2 regions of the Synechococcus sp. H55.8 genome follow, and region 2 is predicted to be linked to the other one. Evidence: predicted binding sites of a transcription regulator. Region 2 holds the regulator's gene; the other holds the start of a gene.

Region 1 (9,201 bases), on a different contig from region 2:
GCAGCGGGACTACCGTCTGGACGAGCCGGCATTCCGCACGCTGCTGGAACTGGAATCAGAAGCTCAGGAGGATCGCCCCGAAACCGAACCAGTGCGCAAGCAGCGTCCCCTCTAGGACTTACAGCAACCACTCGGAGGCCCGCTCCCCCACCTTTTGCAAATCCAGAGGAATGGCCACCGCTTTGCCCATGCGAGGCCTCTGACGGGTGGCTTCGATTTCGCGGCGCACGGTTTCCCACACCCCCCAAGCCTGTAAATGGGCCATCACCTTCTCCAAGTGGGCCAGGTACTCGGCCTCGCTCAAGGGAAAAGAGGGCTGCTCCAGGTAGCGCCACATCACCAGCAACACCACCTTTTGCTGGATACGCCGCAACTGCACGTCGTAGGAGCAGCCCCACTTGTCTTGCAGCAAAGCTTGAAAGTCGGATCCCGTCATCGCACTGGCTTGAGACTGGCTTCAATGTTGCCGGGTAGGCTGAAGGCCTTGGGTTCACCGTTGCATTTCTTAACGATATTGGCCAAAGGGGTCGGTTAGGATGGTGTCGCTTGTCAACGAACGTTAAAACTTCTCAGGTCTGCATTTGCCATTATGACGGAAGCGGTTAGCAACTTTGAAGCCCCCCCCATGAGCCGGCGGGTTTTTCTGAATGCCCTGCTCAGTGGCTCGGTGGGAGTGGTGGTGGTGGGCGCCCTCTACCCAGTGGTGAAGTATTTTATTCCGCCCTCGTCCGGGGGAGGGGGTGAGGGCCTCATCGCTCAGGACGCCCTCGGCAAGCCCATCAGCGTCAGTGAACTGTTGGCCACCCATGCCGCCACGGATCGGGTGCTGGCCCAAGGCTTAAAGGGGGATCCCACCTATATCGTGATCGACAACGGGGCGGTGGCCAATTACGGCCTCAATGCTGTTTGCACCCACCTCGGCTGTGTGGTGCCCTGGAATGTGGGAGAAAACTTGTTTAAGTGCCCTTGCCACGGATCCCAGTACGCGGCCAACGGCAAGGTGATCCGGGGGCCGGCTCCCCGCTCGCTGGAGCTGGTGAGCGCCACAGTGGATGGCGACAACGTTCGCTTCAGCCCCTGGCAAGGCCCCGATTTCCGCGAGGCCTAGCTGAAGGAGCAAGGGATCCCGACAGCTCTACGGCGGCAATTGGGTTCAACTGTTAACTGAGGTTAACTGAATTCCCGGTCGTGCCAGCGGGATGGAGTCCTTTTAAAACGGTGAGTCAGGATCCCGATGGCGAGGTGAGCCGCTTGTGGTTAGGTCAGCTTCTGCCGAGCGAGGTGGGGCGAATGATCGAGATCGCTCTTCCCCAATTGTGTTCCAAAACTGTGATTGCAATCCATTCTGAGCTGGACTTATGAAGCGAATTTGCTTAGCCGTGTGTGCGCTGCTGCTGTTGCTGGGGATGGGATCCCGTCCGGCGGCAGCCTACCCTTATTACGCCCAGATGGCCTACGACAACCCCCGCGAGGCCACCGGAAAAATTGTCTGCGCCAACTGCCACCTGAACGCCATGCCCGCCCGTGCCGAAGTGCCGCAGGCGGTTACCCCTGGCCAGGTGTTCACCATCAAGGTCGGGATCCCTTATGACCTGAGCAAACAGCAGGTGCTGGGGGATGGCAGCAAAGGCGGGCTGAATGTGGGTGCTGTGGTGGTGTTGCCGGAGGGCTTCCGTTTGGCTACCGAAGAGGAGATGACCGAGGAACAGCGGCAGGAAACCGCCGAGACCTACATCACCCCCTACAGCGACGAGAAGCCCAACATCCTTCTGGTGGGCCCTTTGCCCGGCGAGCAACACCAGGAAATCGTCTTCCCGGTGGTAGCGCCTGACCCGAAAGAGGATCCCTCGGTGGCCTTCATGAAATATCGGGTCTATGTCGGCGCCAACCGCGGTCGTGGCCAGATCAACCCCGACGGCAGCCTCAGCAACAACAACGTCTTCCGCGCTCCCGCCACCGGTCGCCTGGCCAGCATTGCCACCGTCGAGTCGGATCTCAGCGACCTGCCAGCTGAGCTGGCCGCCCTAGTGCCGCCCGAATACGAGTTGCCGGGCACGCGGGTGCTCAGTTTCGAGACCGAAAACGGGATCCAAAACTTGGTAGTGCCGCCGGGGCCGGAGTTGGTGGTTAACGTGGGCGACAGCGTCCAAGAGGGGGATCCGGTCACCAACAACCCCAACGTGGGCGGCTTTGGCCAAGCAGAGCGGGATCTGGTGTTGCAAAGCCCGGATCGGGTGAAATGGCTGGTGGCCTTCCTGGCAGCGGTGGCCATCACCCAGCTCCTGCTGGTGCTCAAGAAAAAGCAAGTGGAACTCATTCAGGCGGCAGAACTTTTGGGCTAGCCCAACCGTTCCCATACTTTTTCCACCACCCCGGAACCAGCCGGGGTGCTTTTTTCTAGGGGATCCGCAGCTCTCCCACAATCACCAACACCGCTTGGCCGGCAATCTCCACACGAGGGCCGAGATCGCGGCACCACAGCTCGCCTCCCCGCGTCGAGAGCTGGCGGGCTTTGAGCTCAGCCCGGCCCAGGCGCCTCGACCAATAGGGCATCAAAAGACACTGGGCAGATCCCGTCACCGGATCCTCCACGATCCCCAACTGGGGGGCGAAAACGCGGCAGACGAAATCCGGCCCATCCTTCAGATCCTCCCCAGAGGCGGTGACGATCAAGCCGGAAACGGGGAGCGCCTGAACCTGGGCCCAATCCGGCTGCACCTGCTGCACCTGCTGGGCCGAAGCCAGCACCGCCATACCCATGCCTCCGCGGCACAGATCTACAGGTGGGATCCCCAAAGCCGCTGCCACCTGCTCTTGCGCTTCCGGCCAGGGCTGGGGAGCCTGGGCGGGAAAATCCATCGCCAGCCGCTCCCCCTGCCGCCGCACCGACAACCGGCCACTGCGGGTGGAAAAGGCCACCTCCTGAGCTTCCGGGTGCACCCCGGTCAAGAGCACATAGGCACCGGCCAAGGTGGCATGGCCACAGAGATCCACTTCCGTCGTCGGAGTAAACCAGCGCAGCCCATAGTGGGGAACAGCGCCCAGGGATCCCTGGGGCAGCAAAAAAGCCGTCTCCGACAAATTGTTCTCCGCCGCAATCGCTTGCATCAAAGCTGCCGGCAGCTCCTGGGGCAGCAAACACACCGCCGCCGGGTTGCCCCCAAAAGGCACCGCCGTAAAGGCATCTACTTGAAAAAACGGGATCCGCACCTGCTTGCTCCACCCCCCTCAGGCCATGATCCCACAACAGGCCCAGAAGTAGAGAGATCCGTACCCAACCGTACCTGCCCAAAAGCGGGATCCCGCCCACAGGGGCTATTGTCAGGCCAGAAAGTTGGCTGATAAACTAGCACTCGTAAGTCGAGAGTGCTAAAACCTCGATTTGCACAAGCTTAAGGTCTCGACTCATAAGTTAAACCCTTCAGCTTCGTGCTTTCGGATCACGGAGGAAAATTGTCATGGCTGCAGTAGCTCTGAACGTCTCTACCCTGAAGCCGCTGGGCGACCGCGTGCTGGTCAAAATTGCCCAGCAGGACGAGAAAACCGCAGGCGGCATCTTTTTGCCCGACACTGCCAAAGAAAAACCCCAAGTGGGGGAGGTGGTCGCTGTCGGCCCCGGCAAGCGCAATGACGAGGGCAAGTTGATCCCGATGGAACTGAAGGCCGGCGATAAAGTGCTCTACTCCAAGTACGCCGGCACAGAAGTGAAGCTGGGCAGCGATGAATATGTGCTGCTGGCCGAGCGGGACATTCTCGCCATTGTTCAGTAATTCATCAGTGCTTCGGTAGCAACTCAACTGCAATTCAGCAGTCGAGCCGTTGAGTCTTTGTTTCACCCTTACCGGCGTTTGTACGTCAGAGGTTAACTATGGCCAAATCGATCATTTTCAGCGAAGACGCTCGTCGCGCCCTTGAGCACGGCATGGATGTATTGGCAGAAGCAGTAGCCGTTACTCTTGGCCCCAAAGGGCGCAACGTTGTACTGGAGAAAAAATTTGGCGCGCCCCAAATCATCAACGATGGGGTAACCATCGCCAAAGAAATCGAGCTGGAAGACCACATTGAAAACACCGGCGTCTCCCTGATCCGTCAGGCGGCTTCCAAGACCAACGACACGGCTGGTGACGGCACCACCACCGCCACCGTCTTGGCCCATGCCATGGTTAAAGAAGGGCTGAAAAACGTAGCCGCCGGCGCCAACCCGATTGCCCTCAAGCGCGGCATTGACAAGGCGGTGAAGTTCCTGGTGGACAAAATTGCCGAACATGCCCGCCCAGTGGAAGACTCCAAAGCCATTGCCCAAGTAGCGTCCATTTCCGCCGGCAACGATGAGGAAGTGGGCCGCATGATTGCCGAGGCCATGGACAAAGTGGGCCGCGAAGGGGTGATCTCCCTGGAAGAAGGCAAGTCCATGACCACCGAGCTGGAAGTGACGGAGGGGATGCGCTTTGACAAAGGCTACATCTCTCCCTACTTCGTCACCGACACGGAGCGGATGGAGGCGGTTCTGGAAAACCCCTACATCCTGATTACCGATAAGAAAATCACCCTGGTGCAAGACCTGGTGCCGGTTCTGGAGCAAGTGGCCCGCGCCGGTCGTCCGCTGCTGATCATCGCCGAAGACATCGAGAAAGAAGCCCTGGCCACCCTGGTGGTAAACAAGCTGCGGGGCGTGCTGAGCGTGGTAGCGGTGAAAGCGCCTGGCTTTGGGGATCGCCGCAAGGCCATGCTGGAAGACATCGCCATCCTCACCGGCGGTGAGGTCATCAGCGAAGAACGCGGCCTGAAGCTGGAGAACGCCCGTCTCGACTCCTTCGGCTCGGCCCGTCGCGTCACGGTAACCAAAGACCACACCACCATCGTGGCGGAAGGCAACGAAGCGGCCGTCAAAGCCCGCTGCGAGCAAATCCGTCGCCAAATTGAAGAAACCGATTCCACCTACGACAAAGAAAAACTGCAGGAGCGCCTGGCCAAGCTCTCCGGCGGTGTGGCGGTGATCAAAGTGGGCGCGGCCACCGAAACCGAGATGAAGGATCGCAAGCTGCGCCTGGAGGACGCCATCAACGCCACCAAAGCGGCGGTGGAAGAAGGGATCGTCCCGGGCGGCGGCACTACCCTGGCGCACCTGATGCCGGTGGTCACCGAGTGGGCGCAGGCCAACCTGTCCGGCGATGAGCTGGTGGGGGCCAACCTGGTTGCCCGCGCGCTGGGCGCTCCGCTGCGCCGCATTGCCGAGAATGCTGGTCAGAACGGCTCGATCGTGCTGGAGCGGGTGAAAGAGAAACCCTTCACGGTGGGTTACGATGCCCAGAACGACGCCTATGTGGACATGTTTGAAGCGGGTATCGTTGACCCGGCCAAAGTGACCCGTTCTGCTCTGCAAAACGCTGCCTCGATTGCCAGCATGGTGCTCACCACCGAAGCGATCGTGGTGGACAAGCCCGAGCCCAAAACCAACACGCCGGCCAGCAGCGGCAGCGGCATGGGTGACTACGACTACTAATCCTCTGGCGAGGGCAGGGTGAGGTTTCTCCACTCATCAGAAAACCTACTGCCTCGCCGGTTCGTAGTCCACTGCCCTGAATAGGATAGATCTTTCGGGATCCCCCTTAGCGGGATCCCTTCTTAGGTTTTGAGGTGGATGTTAGAGGACGGTTCCAAATTGGATAGAGGCCGTGCGAGGGCGCTACTGGCAGTCGAACAGCGAGGGAACCCTACTCCCCTCTCCCTGAGGGAGAGGGGCTGGGGGTGAGGGATCCTCCCTGAGGGAGAGGGGCTGGGGGTGAGGGAATCCTCGATCGAGCGTGTGGAAAAGGGGAAAGCGGTATGGCTCGGTTAATCTGTATTGGCCTAGACCTGGCCTGGTCAAACCGCAACCCCTCTGGGGTGGCGACGTTGCAGGTCGAAATGGGGGATGCCAAAGTCCAGAACCTGACGGGCCGCCTGCTGGACAGTCGCATCCTGCAAACCGACCCGGAAATTGTGGACTACATCCAAGCCCAAGCCGGAGGGGATCCCTGCCTGGTGGCGGTGGACGCCCCCTTGCGCGTCCCCAACCTCAGCGGCCAGCGGCGGGCCGAAGCCGAGCTGAACCAGCTGTTTCGCGCCTACGCCGCCGGCGCCCACCCCGCCAACCGCCGGCTCTTAGAAAAAAACGGCCAAGTGCGAGGGGAAGCCCTGGTGCAAGCCCTCTCCCGCCATGGCTTTCGGGAGCAGGCCAGCATCGAGCGGGGATCCTTGGCCCGCCAGATCACCGAAGTCTTCCCCCACAGCGCCATGGTGAGCCTCTTCGGCCTCCGCCGCACCCTGAAATACAAGGCCCGCCCTCGACGCAGTTGGCCGGAACGGGAACAAGCTTGGCAACTTTACCGGCAGCACCTGCGCTCCCTGACCAACGCCGACCCTGCCCTGCGCGGCCACGAAACCCTGCTCCAGGTGGAGGTGGGATCCCTTAGGGGCCGCCAACTCAAAAACTACGAAGACCAAATCGATGCCCTGATGTGCGCCTACATCGCCCTCTACGGCTTTCGCTGGGGATCCGAGCGCTGCCACAGCTTCGGCAGCCTGCAAGAAGGACACATCTTCACGCCCCTGCCCATCTCAAAGGGCTGATAGGCCGCCGAACCCCTGAACAAGAGAGCAAAAGCCGACAGCTCAGGGCCGTTCCACCAAACGGGTTGAGCCGGATTGGGCAGCGACCCATCCCCCCGGAGCCCCATCTCGCTCGACGCGCAACCAGACGGGCACCTGTCCTTCGCCGGCTTGCACTTCTACCACCCGCAGCAGAGCTTGGCGGGGGGCTGTCCCGACAATGGCTCCCCTCAGGCTGGGCTGCTGGCGGATGTTGATGCCATCGTTGGAGATCACCCGCACCTGTTGGACTCCTTGCCACTCGGCCAGAGGGCCGGTGGGCTCAGGTTCAGGAGTGGGCTCTGCCTGATCAGGACGGCTGAGGGCAACCGGCGGCTGCTCAACTTGCACCTGGGGCTGCTCCAGCGGTGGCGCCGGCGGTGGCGTGAACAGGCCCCGCAGCATTTGCCAGATGATCAGCAGGGAGAGGATGCCGACACCAACCACCCCGGCCAAACGAATGCCGGCGGGAAGGGCAGGGCGCTCACTCCGGCCACGGCGGGATCCCAGGCGGCTGCGGCGGTAACGTTCCCCATCCTGCAAACCTGGGTTCTGAGCAGGGAGCCCCTCAAAGGACTCCGTCCCGCTGGCGGGATCCGCAAGGGCAGAGACACCCGGCCTAGGGGTGCCCCGGTAAGAGGGCAAATCCGAGAGGCGCGGGGGTTCGGGCATGGTTCCTCCCCCTTGCAAGGGGGAGGGTGGGCGAGGCCATTCTTGAGTCTGCTCAAGCAGTCGCGGGCCACCCACCATAGCCGGCAAATGAGGGGGGGGATAGGGGGCTCGCGGAGATAGCATCCCTGCCGGCGGGTCTTCGCGGCTGGGCATCTCGTCCAGGTAGGCTTGGACTTGGGGGTTGTCGAAGTAGGCTTGCAAAGTCGCTTGGGCAGTTTCCAGGCCACGAAACTCTGGGAACACCTCCTCTTGAAACCACCTTTCTGTGAAGCGGCACAGACCCGGCAGATGGTCGGGGGAGCCGGCGGAGTGTTCTTCGATAAACTGCAAGGCCTCTGCTTCTTGGGTGGAGCGCAGATGTTCGAGCGCCTCTTCGGTTTGTCCCAGCAAGAGACTGCAGATGGCCTGCTCCAGATGCACATCCTGTCGTTGCGCCAAGCGAACCAGGTAACCGCGGGCACGCCGCACCAGGGCCGGACGATTTTCCAGATACCCTGCTGCCAGCAATACCTGCACGGCCAAGTAGGCGGCCACCATCGAGGGACGCTCAGCCTCCCGCTCAAACAACTCCTGCTGTTCTTTGAGGGTGAGGTGGCGACGTACCCGCTGGATGAAGCGCAGGAAATCCTCGGTGCTGAGGCCAGAGCCATCTTGACCCATCCCCTCGATGCCGCCCCGTTCGTCCAGCATGGCTTTGAGGAGAGCCAGTCCCTGCTGTCGCTCCCCGTTCGCATCGGCAGCCTCTTGGCCAGTTCGGGAGAAAACATTGGCCTCGTGGCTGAGGAGTTGCAAAATGCGGTAAGGGCGCAGCTTGCCCAGATCAAGGCGGAACTCTGCTTGCATCTGCGGAAAGGCCTGGTACTCCTCCAGCTCGGCCAGGCCCGCCTGCAAAGAACGCGCCGCCTCTTCGTAGGATCCCTGCTGCCAGGCTTCCCGGCCCAGCTCCAAACGGGCGATGGCCCGCGCCAAAATGGCATCGGAACGGGCAGGGTGGCCCTGCTCCAACATCTGTTGAGCCAAATCCAAAGCCGCTTGGTAGTCTCCGGCTTCGCAATACAAACACAGCACGCCTGGCAAGAGGGTCTCTTCCACCGTCAGGGTGGGATCCGCCGGCATGAGGTGTTCGTCGTAGTTTCGTCGCGCCTCTGGGTTAAGCAACACCGAGGCTGCCTCTTGGATAAGCTGAGCGCGAGCTGCCACGGCCTGCGGCGAAAACCCCAGCAGCCAAGAGCGCTCGCCCGGTTTGGGATCGAGCCGCTCCCGGTAGGCCTGCTCGATCTGATGCTCGTCCGCCCGTGGCGACAGCATCAAAACTCGGTAGTAGTCGAGGGGCACTCGCACCGTCATGGCTGTTGTCGGCTCTCCTAATCGCGTCGGATCCCTGAACCCGCCTCGACTTAACTGTAGTCTTTTCCTCAGCAAAAGGGATCCCCTCTTGCTTAGAACCTACCAGTCCCAGCTCCCCGGCTCCCCCTTGAAGGGGCCTACGACCTTGGAGGTAATCCAGCCGCCGTAGAAATCTCCCGGCTGGGGCCGAACTCGCTCTCCATCCACCCGGCACTCCTGCACGCGGCCCGCATAAAAAGCAAGGTAGTCGCGGATGGGCCAAAACTCTGGGCTGGGATCCGAATAGCTCCAGGCGGCATCCACGGCCACTTGGGAGCCGACCTGGATCGTCCAGTAGCGGGCAGTTCCTTTGAACTCGCAGAAGGAGGTGCGGGCGCTGGGGCGGAGATACTCCAGCCGCACGTCGCTGGGGGGAATGTAGTAGGTGGGCGGGTGGCTGGTTTCCAGGATACGGTAGCAGCGGCAGCTGTGGGCGATGAGCTCGCCGTTGAAGAGAACTTCCACCCGCTCGGCGGTGGGCTCCAAGCGGGGCGGGCGCGGGTAGTCCCAGAC
Region 2 (9,201 bases):
GCTGATCGCCCCAACAGGGCAGGTGGGAACGCATTGTTCGCACATGACACAGCGGTTGCGGGAGAACTCCAGTTTCCAGTCGGGAGCGGAAATCCTGAGGGCCTCCGTGGGGCAGACTCCGGTACACAAGCCGCAGTCCACACACAAATCGGGGTCGATCTGAATTGCCTCGGCCCGTTCGGCCACCTCAATGCCCAGAGACTGTACCCACTCCAATCCAGCCTCCACCTGGTCGATGTCCCCTGAGAGCTCCACCACCAAGGTTCCCACTTCGTTGGGGGCTACCCTGGCGCGCACAATATTGGCGGCCACATCAAAATCTTTGGCCAATCGATAGGTGACGGGGACATTCACCAAATGGCGGGGAAAGATTAGGGTGACTCGTTTGCGCACGAGTTTGGCCTGAGTATCTGAGGTGCCGTGACTCTTCCAGTATGGCAGGCTGCTGGCGGCATCCTCCCGTCCTGCATGGGCAGAAGCAGGGAGGCGGGATCCCACGGAAGCTGTGAAGGGCGTCCCGCAGCCTGTCACAATGGGATCAGAGCGTTTTTGTTGATCCCCATGAACTCGGCCCAGCCCTGCCTCAACTCCGAGCACTATCGGCAGATGTTGGTGCGTGATGGCGAGCGTCGCTTCCGCGAGTGGCACACTGCTTTCCTCAACTATCAGCGGCAGTTTTTGCAAGAGATGAAGCGATTGCAGCTCCGTTCTTCCCGGAATCGTTGATCTGGAATCGCCAATGGGTTCAGTAATGCCTACGGCCAACCCTTTGTGCCCTCTTCCGGTCTCTTCTCAGCCTGATTCCTCCCTCCGCCAAGAAACTTTGGAACTGCTGGAGTGGCCCCGCCTCTGTCAGCACTTGGCCACCTTTGCCGCCACGCCGCTGGGCCGCCGCGCCTGCTTGGAGCTGGATCCCTGGCAGAGTCGCGCCGACAGCGAAGCCTATCTTGAGCAGACTGAAGAGGCGATCCGCCTCGATCGCTCGCAGGCGGGCGGAGTTTCCATGGCAGGGATCCACAACTTGCTGCCGGCCTTGGAACGAGCCGAACGGGGAGGGATCCTGAGCGGGGAAGAGCTGGTGCAGGTTGCTACAACTCTAGGATCCGCCCGCCGCATCCGCCGTTTGATCGATGACCAGGACTGTCTGCCCCGCCTGCAGGCTTGGGTGAGTGACCTACGCACCTACCCGGAACTGGAGCAGGAGATCTTTCGCTGTCTGGAGGAGCAGGGGGAGGTGCGGGACAGTGCCAGCCCCGTCCTTGCCGATCTGCGCCGGCAGCAACGGCAGCAACGCAGCCAGATCCAAGAGCGCCTGCAACAGTTGATGAGCCAGTACCCCCAGGCGCTACAGGATACCCTGATCGGCCAGCGGCAGGGGCGGTTTGTGCTGATGGTGAAGGCCGCCCAGCGGGATCTCATCCGCGGCATTGTGCACGACAGCTCTGCCAGCGGGGCCACCCTCTATGTGGAGCCCTATGCGGTGGTGGAACTGGGCAACCGCTTGCGGGAAACCCAAGCTCAGATTCAGGCAGAGGAAGAGCGGATCTTGGCCGCCCTCTCGGCCCAGGTGGGATCTGTTGCCGAGGATTTGGAGCATCTGCAGGCGGTGATGGTGGGGCTGGATGTGGCCTTGGCCCGTGGCCGCTACAGTCTCTGGCTGGACGGCCATCGCCCCCAGTTTGTCTCGGCAGGACTGCGCCTGCGGCAGGCCCGCCACCCTCTGCTGTTGTGGCAGTGCCGCGCAGAAGGCCAGGGCGCGGAGGTGATCCCCATCGACTTCACCCTCTCGGAGTCCATTCGTGTCGTGGTTATCACCGGCCCCAACACCGGCGGCAAAACCGTTGCCTTGAAAACCTTGGGGCTGTTGGCGCTGATGGCCAAGGCGGGGATCTTCCTGCCGGCTCAGGATCCGCCCCAACTGCCCTGGTTCGATGGCGTTTATGCCGACATCGGCGACGAGCAATCCCTGCAACAAAATCTCTCCACCTTTTCGGGGCACATCCACCGCATCAGCCGCATGGTGCGGGTTCTGCAGTCCGACCCGGCGCCGGCCCTTGTCCTGCTGGATGAGGTGGGGGCGGGCACGGATCCCACAGAAGGCGCCGCCCTGGCGGCTGGGCTGTTGGAGTATCTCTCGGAAAAGGCGTTGCTCACCTTGGCCACCACCCACTACGGCGAGCTGAAGGCCCTGAAGTACCAACATCCCGGCTTTGAAAATGCTTCGGTGGAGTTTGACGAGACCACCCTGGCCCCCACCTATCGCCTGTTGTGGGGGATCCCCGGTCGCTCCAATGCCTTGGCCATCGCCCGACGGCTGCACCTGGATCCCGAGATCCTGCAACGGGCCCAGCAGCACCTGCAGGGAGAAAGCCAGGTGGATCAGGTGATTGCCGGGCTGGAAGCGCAGCGGGCCCAATTGGAAGCGCGGGCAGCCCAGGTGGGAGCCCTGCATCGAGAGCTGGAGAGCTTATATCAGCAAATGCAGCAGCGCAGCCGCCAAATGGCCGAGCGGGAAGCCCAACTGGAGCACAAGCAAAACCAAGGTCTGCAAGCCCTGTTGGCTGCCGCCCGTCAGGAAGTGGCCGCCGCCATCCGCAAATTGCAGCAGGGAGAGGATCCCCAGCGCATCACGGCCGAGCTGGCGCAAATCCAGCAGCGCTACTCTCCCTCGCCGCCGCCTGCGGATAGGGAGTTTGTGCCAGAGGTGGGGGATCGGGTGCGGCTGAGAGGCCTGGGGCAGACGGGAGAGGTGATCGCCGTCACAGGGGATGTGTATGTGGTGCGCAGCGGCATCCTCAAATTCACGGTGCCGCGGGAGCAGTTGGATCCCATTGACGAGCAGCAGGCCCAGCAGCGCCAACGCCCCAAGGCCCCACCTCCCGCCCCAGCAGCCACCGCTCCCCTCAACCTGCGCACCAGCCAGAACACCCTCGATCTGCGGGGGAAAACCGTGGCCGATGCCGAGGCCATTCTGGAACAGCACTTTGCCCAAGCTCCCCCCGGCCCTGTCTGGATCATCCACGGCCACGGCACCGGGCGCTTGCGGGCCGGCGTACAAGCTTACTTACAAAATCACCCCCGCGTCCAGAGGTTTGCCCCAGCGGATCCCCAAGACGGCGGCACCGGCGCGACCGTGGCCCACTTGCGGTGAGGGTTGGGCTGTTTCAAACTCACTTACGGTCGTTTCCAACAAGGTTAAGACACTTTGCCGCCGGCCCAAGCGCTCCCCGCCCCCTCTCCCTCAGGGGGAGAGGGGAGCTGAAGATCCACGACCAGGCTGTTTGGTAACCGTTCAAACTTGACTTTGGAGCGCTGCTGCCGAGCCGACGGGCTGGGATCCCACCTGTTGCCGCCGGCTTTGCCAAAGCCAGTAGCCCCGCAGCAGTTGGCTATCCCCGATGAGCTTCAACATCACCGCCACCGTCATACTTGTCCAACTGAGAGGGCCAAAGGCAGCGCCTGCTGCAGCCAGCAGCGCCAACCCCGAAAGATTGAGCCCCAAGCCTTGCACCCACATCCACCAGACGGTCTCGCGCTCCGACATTGGCCGGCTCCTAGAAACGGAAGAATTGGATAGCCCTACTCTCCTGGATCTGAGGCGAGGTGGGGATATGGCCAAGCCTCAGCCCAGATGCCCAAAGCTGCATACTTCGGGGGGCGTTATGTCCAGGCCTAGCCCAGCCACGCCTGCAACCGCGCCAGAGCCAGCCGCTTTTGGGCAGCAGAGCTTACCGTACCTTCTGTGAGCCGATTGAAGCCGTGCACCAGCCCCTTGCCTCCCAAAGCCACCAGCGTCACCCGATGGGTTTGCCCCGGCTCAAAGCGCACCGCTTGGCCGGAAGGAATGTTGAGGCGCATGCCAAAGCTGGCGGCGCGATCGAACACCAGAGCCCGGTTCACCTCGAAAAAGTGAAAATGGGATCCCACCTGAATGGGCCGATCCCCTCGGTTGGTCACCTCCAGGGTCACGCTGGCCCGTCCGACATTGGCTTGGATGGGATCCTCTGCCAGCAGCAGCTCCCCCGGGATCAGAACCGGTGCAGGGTCCGCAGCAGGCGGGGTTTTGGGTTGGCGAGCCATGGTGGCAACCTCCTGAAGTCTGTGAGTCGTTGGGGGATCCTTAGAAAGCAGCTAGCGAATGGGGTGGTGCAGGGTCACCAGCTTGGTTCCGTCGGGGAAGGTGGCCTCCACTTGAATTTCCGGGATCATCTCCGGGATCCCAGGCATCACGTCCTCTCGGCTCAGCCAGGTCAGCCCCTCGCTCATCAACTGGGCAACCGTTTTCCCTTCCCGTGCCCCCTCCAAAACGGCTGCGCTCAGGTAGGCCACCGCCTCGGGGTAGTTGAGTTTGAGGCCTCGCTGCCGCCGATCCCGAGCCAACTGGGCCGCCAGGTAGATCAACAACTTGTCTTTCTCCTGGGGAGACAGGTACATGAGGTCACCTCAAAGATACAAAACGATACAGAAGAGACGGCAGGGCGCCACGTTAGCCTAGAGTTGATTTAACTTGTACCACCTCTGGGCCAACAAGAGGCTCCCAAGTTGTATGAGGAACCACCCGCCCTTCTCCAGCACTGACGGTCTCGGTACCCGATGTTGCATCTTCCTTCCTGGGCAGCCTCTCCTGAAAGAGTAACAATAGATAAATAGGTGTAGTAGTCGTCAAGGTTTGTTTAGATTTGTATCTCGGCCCTGAGTTGATTTATCTTGGAGCAATTTACCGGCTTTGTTTAGCAGTTTCCTTTGATATGGATTGACTAGGTTCTTTTGATGAGCTATGAAACTCGAACTGACTCCCAGACAGCGCAAGATTCTCTGGGCGACGGTGCGCAGCTACATTGCGACGGCTGAACCTGTCGGTTCCAAAACCTTGGCTCAGTCCTATAACTTTGGGGTGAGCACGGCCACCATTCGTAACGACTTGGCCACCCTTGAGCAGGTTGGGTTACTGTTTCAGCCCCACACCTCCGCCGGGCGGGTTCCTTCCGACTTTGGCTATCGGGTCTATGTAAACGATCTGTTGACCTCTGCCAACATGGATGGGATCCCCTGCGATGCTCCTCAGCCGGATCCCCATCCTGCTCTGCAGCAGTTGCTGGATCAGCTTGGCCGCGAGCTGGGCGACGACCTGGACAGTCTTCTCCAGAGGGTGGCCCAGCTTTTGGCCCATCTGAGCGGCTGCATTGCTCTGATCACCCCACCCCAGGGGCCGGTGGTGGCCATTCACCACGTGCAGTTGGTGTCGGTGGCGCCAGGGCGGGTGATGGTGTTGGTGGTTACCGATTCTTATCAAACCCATTCGGCCTTGGTCAGCCCACCCGAGTGGCCCAGCGACTGCCAAGAGGATCTGGAAGATGAATTGCGATTGCTCAGCAACTTCCTCACCCTGAAGCTGCGGGGCAAGACTTTTGCCGAGTTGCAGGATTTGAGCTGGCTGAAGCTGGATGAAGAGTTTCGCGCCTACAGCCATTGGCTGCAGCAACTGCTGCGCTCGGTGGTACAACGCTATCTGCGGCCATCTCTCGGGCAGGTGTTCAGTGCCGGCATGACAGAGCTGATGCGTCAACCGGAGTTTTCCCAAGCCCGGCAGGTGCAGGCGGTGATGCAGTTGATCGAGGAAGGGGCGGAGCAACTCCAGGGAATGATTGGGCTCCATTTGACCGATGGGGGCTCAAGGGGGAACGATTCAGGACAGCCCGACCGCAATATCCCGGTGATCATCTACATCGGCAGCGAGAACCCGCTGGAGTCTTTGCACCACTGTACGGTTATCGCTGCCACTTACCACCGCCGCTCGGCTCCTCTGGGTACTGTCACCTTGCTGGGGCCGACCCGAATGGCCTACGAGCGCAGCATTGCGGCTGTGCAGGCGGTGGCCTCTCACCTGACTCGGGCTCTTGCTTAGGGGGGCAGGGTCTGGGCTGCACCCGAGCAATAGCAAGCTGTGACCAGGCTCTCTTCTTTTCACCTGCGGGTACAACACGCCATCCGGCAGCGGCAGCTTCTTCACCCCGGCGAGCGCTTGCTGGTGGCTTTTTCCGGCGGTCAAGATTCCTTTTGCCTGCTCCAGATCCTGCGGGATCTGCAGCCTCGCTGGGACTGGAAGCTGTTTGTCCTGCATTGTGATCACCGTTGGTCGGCGGACGAAACGGAGTGTGCCCGCTTTTTGCAGCGATGGCTGCAGCAGCAGGGGCTAATCCATGCCGTTGCAACTGCGGATCCCATCCGCCGAGATGAGGCAGGGGCCAGGGCTTGGCGCTACCAACAGTTGGACAAATGGGCCCGCATTTGGGAGTGCAGCGCCGTGGTGATGGGGCATACGGCCAGCGATCGCGCAGAGACGTTGTTGTGGAATTTGCTGCGGGGGACAGGAGCCGCCGGGCTGAGCAGCCTAGATTGGCAGCGCCGCCTGGACGAGCGGGATCCCACCTCTGCCCGGTTGGTGCGCCCCCTGCTGGGCCTTTTTCGTTGGGAAACCGAGCAATTTTGCCGGCAGCACCAGTTGCCGGTCTGGCCGGATCGCAGCAACCAAGATCTGGCCCATGGCCGCAACCGCCTCCGCCTAGAGGTGATGCCCTACCTGAAGCAACACTTTAACCCCCAACTGGAAGTGGCTCTGAACCGAGCTGCCACGCTGCTACAAGCAGAACACGAGCTGGTGGTAGCCCAGGCAGATCAGCTCTGGGCGCAGGTGTATGAGCCCACTTTGCCAGGGCTGCGACGGGATCCCTTGCGGGCCGCCCCCTTAGCCCTGCAGCGACAGGTGATGTTCCGATTTTTGTCCCTGGTGCTGCCCCACCACCCCACCTTTGATCAGGTGGAAGCCGGGATCCAGCTCTTAAAAGCAGGCCGCGGCAGCCGCAGCCCCGACTATCCAGGTGGGAGCTGGCTAGAAGTGAAAGAGGATCACATTTGTTTTGTTTCCATTAATTCCACTTCCCCGAAAGGAAGCAACTCTCCCCGACTATAGCCCTTACCCAATCCAGGGGCCCAGATCGACAGGGTCTCGTTTTGGGCGGCAATTTCCCCTCACTTTTTGTCGCCGAGGGGCCTGAAACCCTTGCCCAGCAAGGGATCGACCGGGTCAACGGAAGAATCAGGGTTTGAGGGTTGTCGCCGACCCTGTCGCTGAATTTTGGGTATAAAGCTTTACAAGGATCCCGGTGCTGCTGTTGAGGTGGCCTGGGATGGGCTCCTGAGGGGTGGGCTAAGACGGTCTTTCTAGGGATCCAGGACATAGCGATCCTGGGAGAGGAGCTTGTTGCCGCGATAGACGCTCACCTGCAAATGCTGGGGATCCAGCCGCTGCTGCTCCACGCGGATGGGGGAGATCTGGAGGGCGTGGCGGGATCCCCGTCCCAGCACCGACACGATGAGATTTTGGCCGCGGATCTGAAGGTGCAGGCGCACCGGCCAAGGGAAGGGGTTGCGCAGCTTGAGGTCGGCCAAGCCGTACCAAACGGTGGCATCCAGGCCGGGGGGCACCGACTCCACGGGGCGGTAATGGGGGTGCCTTTCCACCACTTCCAGCCCCGCCAGCAGAGCAGCGTTGTATAGGCTGGAGGAGACTTGACAGATCCCGCCCCCAACCGAATCCAGGGTTTCGGCCACCATGAATACCGGCGCAGGCAGATAGCCCCGCTCGAGGGTGCGCGGCCCTACCACCTGGTTGAAAGAAAAAACTGCCCTTGGCTGAATGTAAACCCCATCCAGGCTTTGGGCAGCCTGGCGAATGTTGTGGAGCTGCGAGGGAGTGCGCTCCTGCAAGGAAGTGGTGTATCGGCTCAGGGTGGTTGGGGTGGGATCCGTCCACCACAGAGCCAGCAGGGCCAACCCCACCGACAAAGCCAATCCCCGCATCTTCCCTTTCACTTTTCCCAAGACACCTTGGCTTTCAAGAGAACCTCACCCTGGGGTTGGCGAGGGACGGCAGCGGCTTGGGCCGTAACCAGCACCTCTTGGGGGCGGGCGCCCTCTGGCAGCGGGTGTGGCGGGCGCAAGGCCACAAGTGCGGATCCCTGGGCATCCACCTGAAAGGTGCCGCAGTGGAGGATCTCGCCGTCGTCCAGCTTGAGCCAGAGGTGGTAACGCTCTCCAGGGGCCGGTTGGGGCAGATCCCTTGCCGCCAAGACCACCTCCTGCCACTCTCCTGGGCGCAACAGCAGGTTGGCCGACCCCACCTCTCCCTGCAAGTTCACCAGACGGGATCCCGGCTGTTGCAAGAGATGGGACAATGTCTGCACCGATTCTAGCCGGGCCAGTTGCAGCGCCTGCCGCAGTCGCCAGTTGTCGAAAACCAGCAAAGCCAAGGCCCCTGCCGCCAAGCCCCCTACCCAGCGCCACTCAGCCGTGAGGCGACCGAACCCCAGAGAGGACAGTGCCGGCTGAAGAGGGGTCAGCGCCTCCTCAATGCCCGCCTCTGCCATCACCTTGCCCCGCAAGCTGGCCGGCGGAATCACCCCTGGCAACCCATAGGGCAGCAGATGCAGGGTTTCTTGCAGGGCCTGCAACTCTGCCAGCAACCGCGGGTCTTGGGTTAGGCGTGCCTCCAGGGCGCTTGCCTGTTCAGGAGACAAGTCCCCCAGCAGATAGCCGGCCAGTTCTTCCTGTGCTTCTGATGAAGGGGGCGAGGCGGCTTCAGACCCAGAACTTAACTCCAAGGAGAGCGATTCCCGCAACTTGCAGAGGGCCTGGCGAGTGCGGGCTTTAACCGCCTCCAGCGGGATCCCCCAGTGTTGGGCAATGTCCGCCTGGCTCAACCCCTGGTAGTAGAGCAGCTCGAGAACCTGCCGTTGGCTTTCCGGCAGTTGGCTGAGGGCCTCCTGCACCGCTTGCCGTCGCTCCTCGAGGGAGAGCTGCTCAAAAGGGATCGGAGCACTGCCATCGGCGGCGAGCAGGGGTTGCCAGTGTTTCAAAAAACGTTGATGGCTATCCTGGGAGCGCAGACGCTCAATGGCTCGCGAACGGGTCAACGCACACAAAAAACTGCTCACGGATCCCTGCCGCGGATCATAGTCGGGCTTGTGCCACAGTTCGACAAACACCGCCTGAGTCAGATCTTCCGCCTCGGCCGCATGGCCCAGGATCTTAAGGGCCAGCCCACAGATCAAGCCGGCATAGCGATCGTAGAGTACAGCCAGGGCAACAGAATGCCCTGCTGTGAGCGCTTCCATCAGCTCCACATCGCTGCGGGATGGCCAA

Evidence for each region. The regulator HrcA, encoded in region 2, represses chaperone genes, less so after heat shock. The targets are predictions, from matches to a motif close to TTAGCACTCNNNNNNNNNGAGTGCTAA.
Region 1: a site for HrcA is predicted at 3,347-3,373, ahead of groES (co-chaperone GroES). Genes of this name have one in related genera too.

The regions. Positions count from the first base shown of each region.
Region 1 is NZ_JANSJC010000003.1:28,267-37,467, reverse strand. Features, by position in the region: gene NW862_RS02065 (hypothetical protein) at 1-115, shown strand, start outside; gene NW862_RS02060 (DUF3067 family protein) at 119-436, opposite strand; gene NW862_RS02055 (cytochrome b6-f complex iron-sulfur subunit) at 590-1,108, shown strand; gene NW862_RS02050 (apocytochrome f) at 1,359-2,342, shown strand; gene NW862_RS02045 (PhzF family phenazine biosynthesis protein) at 2,398-3,210, opposite strand; gene groES (co-chaperone GroES) at 3,459-3,770, shown strand; gene groL (chaperonin GroEL) at 3,869-5,503, shown strand; gene NW862_RS02030 (DUF429 domain-containing protein) at 5,827-6,612, shown strand; gene NW862_RS02025 (SH3 domain-containing protein) at 6,655-8,649, opposite strand; gene NW862_RS02020 (DUF427 domain-containing protein) at 8,749-9,201, opposite strand, start outside.
Region 2 is NZ_JANSJC010000005.1:90,815-100,015, reverse strand. Features, by position in the region: gene NW862_RS03885 (NIL domain-containing protein) at 1-393, opposite strand, end outside; gene NW862_RS03880 (hypothetical protein) at 550-726, shown strand; gene NW862_RS03875 (endonuclease MutS2) at 752-3,151, shown strand; gene NW862_RS03870 (hypothetical protein) at 3,293-3,544, opposite strand; gene NW862_RS03865 (urease subunit beta) at 3,673-4,032, opposite strand; gene NW862_RS03860 (urease subunit gamma) at 4,132-4,434, opposite strand; gene hrcA (heat-inducible transcriptional repressor HrcA) at 4,778-5,905, shown strand; gene tilS (tRNA lysidine(34) synthetase TilS) at 5,945-6,970, shown strand; gene NW862_RS03845 (VanW family protein) at 7,222-7,860, opposite strand; gene NW862_RS03840 (sigma-70 family RNA polymerase sigma factor) at 7,869-9,201, opposite strand, start outside.